DNA from 2 places in the Eikenella corrodens genome. Region 1 is predicted to be linked to the other one. Evidence: riboswitches for the same ligand, from Rfam matches in the RefSeq annotation. Region 1 holds a riboswitch; the other holds the start of a gene.
The links. A riboswitch is a leader RNA that binds a small molecule or an ion and turns the genes downstream of it on or off. The one in region 1 is predicted to bind thiamine pyrophosphate.
Positions count from the first base shown of each region.

Region 1 (4,210 bases):
CCGGCAGCGGGCTGGTGCGCGTGCTCTCCCTGTTTTCCTACATGGCCATCGCCTCCTCCTTCCTCGGCGTAACCCTCGGCCTGCTCGACTACCTCACCGACCTGTTCGGCTTCGGTACCAGCCGCGCCGGCCGCAGCAAAGCCGCCGCCCTCACCTTCCTGCCTCCGCTCGTTGCCTGCCTGCTGTTCCCCACCGGCTTCGTGCTCGCCATCAGCTACGTCGGCTTCGCCGCCACCGTATGGACGGCATTCGTGCCCGCCCTGCTGCTCTACGCCTGCCGCAAAAAATTCGGCGAAGGCAAAGGCTACCGCGTATATGGCGGGAAATGGCTGATGGCTTGGGTGTTCCTCTTCGGCCTGGCCAACGTGGCCGCCCAAATCCTCAGCCGAGCCAATATCCTGCCCGTGTTTAACGGCTGATACCCGCCAAAAATTTCAGGTAGCCTTCGGATAGCGGCTACCTGAAAAATGGTGGGGAACAGACTTTCCTCCATCTACAACAAAACGAAAGGCTACCTGAATTTTTTCAGGTAGCCTTTTGCTCTTGGTTCTACTCAACTTTCGTGCACTGCCGCCCCGTCCGACGCCGACAGCAACTTACGCACCAGCAGCGTCAGCGCAAACGTGGCCGCAATCACCGGCAGCGTGGTGCCCAGCGGCGGCTGCCATTGCAACATCAGGCGGTAGAACACAAAACCCGCCAGCCACAATACCAAGCTCACCCAATCCACTTCTCCCGAATTCGGCTTGCGTTTCAGCACAAAATAATCCGCAATCTGCACCGCAATCATCGGTGCAAACACCGAGCCGATAAAATACAGAAACCCTTCAAAGCGGCTCACATCAAACACCAGCGCCAGCAGCGTGCCCAGCAGCGTAACCGCCGCTGCCACCGCCACTTCACCAAAACGGCTGCTGATGCTGTAAAAGCTCACCCCGGCCGAATACGCATCCAAAAACGTGGTGCTCACCGTGGACAACACCACCACCAAAATCCCGGCCGCACCCAGCCCGGCATATTGCAGCATCGACGCGATTTCGCTCTGGCCGGCAAACAGCGCCGCCGCCAGCCCGATGGCATACATCCACGAGCTGGTGCAGAAATAAGCCAGCGTAGCCGAAAGCGTGGCCGCCCGTGCCTTGGCTGCGCGGCGGGTGTAGTCCGACACCAGCGGCAACCACGACAACGGCATCACCGCCGCCAGCTCCACCGCCAGCCCGAAACTCATCGCTTCCGCATCCGCCTGCCCGGCCGCCGCCGGCTCGCCGGAGGCTACCTGAACACTCAACCACAGCGTTAACGCAAATAGCGTGCCCATCGACACAAAATTGATTTTGCTGAAATTCCGCATCCCAATACGCAGCCACAGCAAAATCAGCGCGCCGATAATCACACTCCAGCCTATCTGTGCGCCGCTCCAGCCCGCCGTGAGCGCCGCCGCAGCCTGCGCCCCGGTGAAAATCATAATCGCCGTCCAGCCCACCAGCTGCACCACGTTGGCCGCCGAAAACAGCAGCGAGCCGCGACGGCCGAAGGAAAGCTGTACCGTTTCCATCGCACTGCGCCCCGTTTGCGCCCCAATCAGCCCGGCCAGATAAAACAGCACCCCGCCGATCACATGACCAATAGCCACTGCCAAAAGGCCCATGCGCCAGCCCAATGGCGCAAACAGCATGCCGGTGAGAATTTCCGCCACCGACACCGCCGCCCCAAACCAAATCACCGCCGAAGCGGTAACCGAAAGTTTATCTGCCTGCTGTTCCATCAAACTGTTTCCTCTATATTGTGAAAAACTATTCCACCGAGCCGCGTATCAAATGCGCACAAAAAAGCCCGGCACACCAAGCCGGGGGAGCAGAGCAGAGAAGACACCCATCCGTTCCGGATGGGGCAAAGCAACCCGAACAGCACCCGCCGCCCGCATTCCTCTGCCTGATAGTTCCCTACGCCGGTGCTAACCGGATCAGGTACAACGGGTATCCTCTCAGCCGCCCAAAGCAGCACCCCGACTAATTGGGCGCGATTATACCCCGCCGCCCTGTTTTTTCAAGCGGTGGTAGCAAAGGTGGCCGGGCATCCAGTTTTGCAATGCTTCCACCGGCAAGAATGTTTTCACACTCAGTCGTTTCGGTTCCGCAAACGTGCAAATCCGAATGGAAAGAGCACTAAAAACAGGGTAATCGAGAGCCAATTGCTGTTTAGCTTCGGAACTATCGAGGAGCAGCCCAGATGTTTTCAAGTAGCCTCTTCCCCACCCCACAGGCTACCTGAAAAACTTCAGCCAACTCTTACCACATCACCATAGCTCAACTTTGCATCGACAGTTCCCTGCCCGACAAGAATGCGGCAGCATTCAGCTTAAAGGCTACCTGAAAGCGGATATAGTGAGCTTTCAGGTAGCCTTTTGCATACGCCTAACGCCGGCCGCAAGGATGCTGGCGCGCCCTGCCCGGCCGCGTATCGCACAGCGACATGCCGCGCAGTCGGCGTGCCGCATCGGTTAGCTCCGCCCGGCTCGGCAAGTGGCGGAAAGCGTATTGCGCCACATAAAGCGCACGTTCGCCCCGCATCGCTTTTATCCAAGTATATTCCGGCCTGCCGCTTTGCGGGTTGTGCTCGCAGCTCATTTGCCAAAAAGCGAAGGGATAGCCGTTTTCCTGCCCTTCGCTCAGATTGATTGTGTTGCCGCCCGGGCAGGCGCTCCGCCAACCGTCCGACACCGCGCGGCGGAAATCGCTTACCGATCGGGTGTTGCCGGCGAAGGTTTGCAGGGTAACCATCCGCTCCCAGTTTTGCACCGTTTGTCCTCTCGGCACCAGCTCCACAATCGTCTGCCCGCCTTGCGAAGCCCGATATCCGATTTCAAATCCTGCCGGCGGTGCGCTGAAATAAACGATTTCTTCGCCGCGCTGGGCAGGCTTGGCCAGAGCCACCGCGGGCAACAGCATCAATATGGCCGGCCATAGTTTTAGTTTCATGTTTTCATCCTGAATTATTTTGAGTGGGGATAGATCAAACCAGATGGCAACAGGCAGCACATTGCCGCAAAGATTTGTCTGCCCTGTGCCCAAAAGGCTACCTGAAACCTTATTTCTGTTTTCAGGTAGCCTTCATGCAATCAACCGTGAAACTCTTCCACCCAGCCCCCTTCAAAGAAGCCCTGCAAAATCGCCTGCGCGGCCACTTGGTCGAGCACGGGCTTTTGTTTGCGGCCGTGCAGGCCGGTTTGATTGAGGAGCTCGGTGGCATAGAGCGAAGTGAGCCGCTCGTCTGCCCAATACACGGGCAAGCCGAAGCGGCCGTTGAGGCGGTGGCCGAACTTGCGGGCCAAGCGGGTCATTTCGTGTTCGCTGCCGTCGGTGGAAAACGGCAGCCCCACCACGAATTGCACCGGCCGCCATTCGGCCACCAGAGCGGCGATGGCGGCAAATTTTTTGTCGTTGCCCTCGCCGCTGATGGTAGCCAGCGGGTGGGCGATGCCCACTTCGGCGTCGCCCTGCGCCACGCCGATGCGGGTTTCGCCAAAATCGAAGGCCAGCGTGGTGCCGTGTGGGATATTAAGCATGGCCGCCGGTTCGGATGAGTTGTTCGGGTGCAATATTAAGCAGCGACATGGCAGCGTGGTAGCGCTGCTCGTGCGGCATGCCGAATATGATGTGTTCGCTGGCCGGCACGGTGAGCCAGCTGTTTTCTGCCAGCTCGCGCTCGAGCTGGCCGGCGCTCCAGCCGGTGTAGCCCATAAACAGCATGGCCTGCTTCACGCTTTGTTCGTCGTGCAGGTGGGGAAGGATGTCGCCGGAGGAAGTAAGCGCGAGGTTATCGCCCACGATGATGCTGCTCATCCAGTTGCCCGCCGGGCTGTGCAACACAAACCCGCGATCCACCTGTACCGGGCCGCCCAAGAAGATATAGTCGTCAAACAAATGCTGCGGCTCGGCGTGCTGCTGGGCAGACAGAATCTGCCGCAACGGCAACGGCGATGGCTTGTTGATAATCACGCCCATGCAGCCTTCGGCGGAATAGGAGCAAACATACACCACACTCTCGGCAAAGAAATTATCCTGCATATCGGGCATGGCGATGAGGAAATGGTTGGTTAAATCCATAATCGGTTTCGGCGTGTGTGGAAATGATTTGATTATATAGCGGTTATGCCCGATTTAATACCGTGCTGTTTTATCTGGGCTGGCAACTTTCAGGTAGCCTCAAA
Region 1 is NZ_LT906482.1:246,129-250,338, forward strand. Features, by position in the region: gene CKV94_RS01275 (aromatic amino acid transporter) at 1-419, shown strand, start outside; gene cytX (putative hydroxymethylpyrimidine transporter CytX) at 554-1,765, opposite strand; TPP riboswitch at 1,924-2,018, opposite strand; gene CKV94_RS01285 (hypothetical protein) at 2,415-2,978, opposite strand; gene ruvX (Holliday junction resolvase RuvX) at 3,119-3,565, opposite strand; gene CKV94_RS01295 (YqgE/AlgH family protein) at 3,558-4,106, opposite strand.

Region 2 (4,210 bases), 790 kb from region 1:
CCCAATAAATAAAACCGCCGGAGGCCGTCTGAAAGCCGCGCGTTTTGAGTTCGGCTTTAAATAATTGTTCCAGCCATTGGCGTTTTACGCTGTCGCGGAATTTTTCGCGCCCGCGTTCGGCTTGCACTTTGTCCCAAGCTTTGAGTAGAGAGGCGGGGAGGCGGTGAATATCCGGCATGATGATACAGGTAAAATTTCAGGTAGCCTCAAAGGCTACCTGAAACCTTACAACTCAATCCCTTTCAACTTCGCCACAGTATTGATGTCTTTGTCGCCGCGCCCCGACAGGTTCACCAGAATCACTTGGTCTTTGCCCATCTTCGGTGCGTTTTCCACCGCCCAAGCCACGGCGTGGCTGGATTCCAGCGCGGGGATGATGCCTTCAAAACGGCACAGCAAATCAAACGCTTCCAGCGCGGCATCGTCATTCGCCGCATGGTATTCCACACGGCCGATGTCGGCCAAATGGCTGTGTTCCGGACCGATGCCGGGGTAGTCCAGCCCTGCGGACACGGAGTGCGTACCCAAGACTTGGCCGTTTTCGTCCTGCATCAGGTAGCTGCGGAAGCCGTGCAATACGCCGATGGGGGCTTTGCTGGTAATCGGCGCGGCGTGGTCGGGGGTGTCCACGCCCAAACCGCCGGCTTCCACGCCGACGAGGCGCACGTTTTCTTCGCTGATATACGGGTGGAACAGGCCGATGGCGTTCGAGCCGCCGCCGACGCAGGCAACGGCGACGTCGGGCTGTCTGCCGATGGCTTCCTGCATCTGCGCTTTGGCTTCGTTGCCGATAACGCATTGGAAATCGCGCACCATTTCGGGATACGGCGCGGGGCCGGCGGCGGTGCCGATGATGTAGAACGTGTCGTCCACGCGGGCAACCCATTCGCGCATGGCTTCGTTCATCGCGTCTTTCAGCGTGCGGCTGCCGCTGTCGACGCTGATCACGTTCGCGCCCAACAATTTCATGCGGAACACGTTCGGCGCTTGGCGGATGATGTCGTCCGCGCCCATGTAAACATGGCATTCCATGCCGAAGCGTGCGGCGACGGTGGCAGAAGCCACGCCGTGCTGCCCCGCGCCGGTTTCGGCGATGACGCGTTTTTTGCCCATGCGGCGGGCGAGCAGTGCCTGACCGATGGTGTTGTTGACCTTGTGCGCGCCGGTGTGGTTCAAGTCTTCACGCTTCAACCAGATTTGCGCGCCGCCCAGATGCTCGGACAATCGCGCGGCATGGTAAACGGGGCTGGGGCGGCCGACATAATGCTTCAAATCGTGGCGGAACGCTTCCCAAAACACGGGATCGTTTTTCGCGGCTTGGTAGGCCGCTGCCAATTCTTGCAGGGCGGGAATCAGGGTTTCGGCAACGTACACGCCGCCGTGTTCGCCGAAAAAGCCCTTCTCGTCTGGGGCTTGGTAGTTTTGCATGGTTCGTCCTTTAGTAATGGGGTAGAAAGGCTACCTGAAAATGCCAAACCCGTTTCAGGTAGCCTTCATGAATATCAAGGACTCCATTCTAACCGCTTATTCCGCGCTTTCCAAAGCCCGTTTTCTCGCCGCGACCCATTCCGAAGCCGCAATTCCCGCCGCCACCAAGATTAAGGCCGTGAGCACATAGCCGCCCAAGCGCTCGTCTGGAAAGGCCGCCGCGCCCACCAGCGCGCCGAACACCGGCAGCAGGTTCATTGTGAGCGCCGCCCGCCCCGCGCCAATCGCAATCACGCTTTCCATATAAAACAGCTTGGACAAAATCGCAATAAACACAGCAACATAAAGCAGCAGCAGCCAAGCCTGCCACGGCGGCATTCGAAAGCCTTTCTCCACCCCTTCCCACACATAAAACGGTGCACTCACCCCCACCGCCGCCACACACATAGCCCACAGCAGGCTTGCCCAATGCACCTTCGGCGCAGCGCGCAGCGCCAGCGAATAGCCGGCATAAATCAAAGAAATCACCAACGCCAGCGCATCCCCTTGCGACAAACCTGTTTCCAGCAGCGCGGCCGGATTGCCCCGGCCCACCACCCATACCACGCCCGCAAACGACAGCCCCACCCCCAGCCATTGCAGCCAATGCGCCCGCGTGCGCCAAAACAGCACCTCCGCGAGCAACACCATCACCGGAATCAGCGCCGTGATAATCGACACATTCACCACCGCCGCCCCGCGTGCAAACGCGCTGTAGAGCACGATATTAAACAGCGCAAACCCGCTACCGCCCACCAACAATAGCCACAACGCACGCGGTTTGAGCACAGGCAAATCCTCCCGAATCCGCGCGCGGAACAGCCACGAAAGCAGCAAAGCCGCCAGCACCCAGCGCCAAAACGTAAACTCATAAGGCGAAAGCCAAGCTTTGCCCAGCTTGCCCGCCACATTGCTCGTGGCCCAGAACGCCGGTGCCAAAAACAGCATCACATAAGGGTGCGGCAGGCCGTTTGCCTGCCAAATACGGAAACGCATGGTTTAATCCTCTTGCAACAGCCCGCCGCCAGCGGAAGGCTACCTGAAAAATATTTACTGCGAAAACACAGTTGCTTACGGGTGAAGATTGCGTGCCATGCTCAGGATGGCAGGCAACAAAAAACGCCCCGATCAATCGGAGCGCATCATCACGTTGCCGCGGCAGAATCTGCTCTACCGCCTGCGGCCAATCAAACCGGGCAGTATCCCGCCCAAACCGGCCGCGAGTTCCCTCCGTCGGCATTAACCGGTTCAGGTGCAACGGGTATGTTCTCAGCCGCACAAGGCAGCACCCCGACTCAAGGGGGCGGATTATAGTGGAATTCCCAATCCGCTGCTATGGCGTGGTGCGCCTAGCTGTATTGTTCATGCTGCCTGCGGCTGGCCGCCTTGTAGCAATATAGTGAATGAGGAATTTCACGATATGGTTTTCTGCGGCACGTTTTAGAGGGGCGGGGTTGTACGCAGCTATTTGAAGTGCCGAATCTTTCAAATTTTCAGGTAGCCTCAAGCCGCCTTGAAAGGCTACCTGAAAACTATACCAATCCTGCCATCTCGAAAAACGCTCGATATGCCGCTGCCTTTTTCTGCAAACTCAGCGGATACGCCCGCGAGGTGGAAGGCAGACGGGTGAGGGTGAGATGCCGATTGGCCAAAGTGAAGGGCAGCGTTTCGCCGGTTTTCGGCATTTTCGGCGCATCGGGCAGCAGGGAGAGCAGCACTTCGGTGGCCTTGCCGCCGGTGGTGCATATATGGCGGCAGCGCGGCAGCCGGGCGAGTACGGCGGGCAAATCTACGGTTTCCACCACGCGCAGGAATTTGTCGGAAGCATTATCTTGCTCGCGCACGGCTTTGAGCACGGTGGGGCAGGAGGCGATGCCGCGCTCGTGCAGGAAGGCTTTGATTTTTTCCGCGTCAAATGCTTTTTCGCCTATTTTTTGGAAGTGCGCGGTATCGTTGAAGAACACGAGCCCGTACACGCGCCACATATCGTTGATGAAATTGGGATAGTGAAACAGCATGGCGTGCTTTTCCGCCTTGGGCGGGAAGGTGCCCATCATCATCACGGTGGCTTCGGGCGGCAGCAGGGCGGGGAAGGGGTGGCTTTCGATTTCGGGCATGTCGGCAATGCAATAATTTGGAGGGGTTCATTATAAAGCGAATAAAAGCGGGAGCCGTTCGATTTTTCCCGCCGGCTATGATAAAGTAGAACCAAGATAAAAAGTTTGTTCAACCCTTACCCACTCGAAAGCGAGAAAATAATGTTCCCAGAATATCGCGACCTCATCAGCCAGCTCAAACAATCTGACAAACGCTTTGCCCGCCTGTTTGACGAACACAATGAGCTGGACGAAAAAATCGCCAATATGGTCAAAAATCCGGTTACCGGCAATTTGGACGAAGTGGAAGTGCTGAAAAAACAGAAGCTGCATTTGAAAGACCAGCTCTATCAAATCCTGAAACAGCACGACAAAAAATAAGGCCTGATTAAAAACAGGCTAAGAAGGCTACCTGAAAGTTTGGCTTCGCAGAACTTGGCTGCGCTGCGTTTCAGGTAGCCTTTACTGCTTTAAATACGGCCGAAGCTGCCGCTTAACAAACTCTGCCGTTTCCATACAGATAAATACAAAAACTGGACATTTCCCCCACTATCGCCGAAAATAAGCATCTTGCCCGCCAGTGGCAAACCGCGTTTTAATGCGCAAATATTCATTTCAACCGAATTTAAACCGACCTCCAGCATGAA
Region 2 is NZ_LT906482.1:1,039,894-1,044,103, forward strand. Features, by position in the region: gene CKV94_RS05210 (hypothetical protein) at 1-178, opposite strand, end outside; gene trpB (tryptophan synthase subunit beta) at 226-1,428, opposite strand; gene CKV94_RS05220 (DMT family transporter) at 1,525-2,463, opposite strand; TPP riboswitch at 2,676-2,770, opposite strand; gene CKV94_RS05225 (hypothetical protein) at 3,000-3,584, opposite strand; gene CKV94_RS05230 (YdcH family protein) at 3,726-3,944, shown strand; gene aroQ (type II 3-dehydroquinate dehydratase) at 4,206-4,210, shown strand, end outside.
Region 2: linked by a shared signal. The riboswitch ahead of CKV94_RS05220 (DMT family transporter) and the one ahead of cytX (putative hydroxymethylpyrimidine transporter CytX) in region 1 are both predicted to bind thiamine pyrophosphate.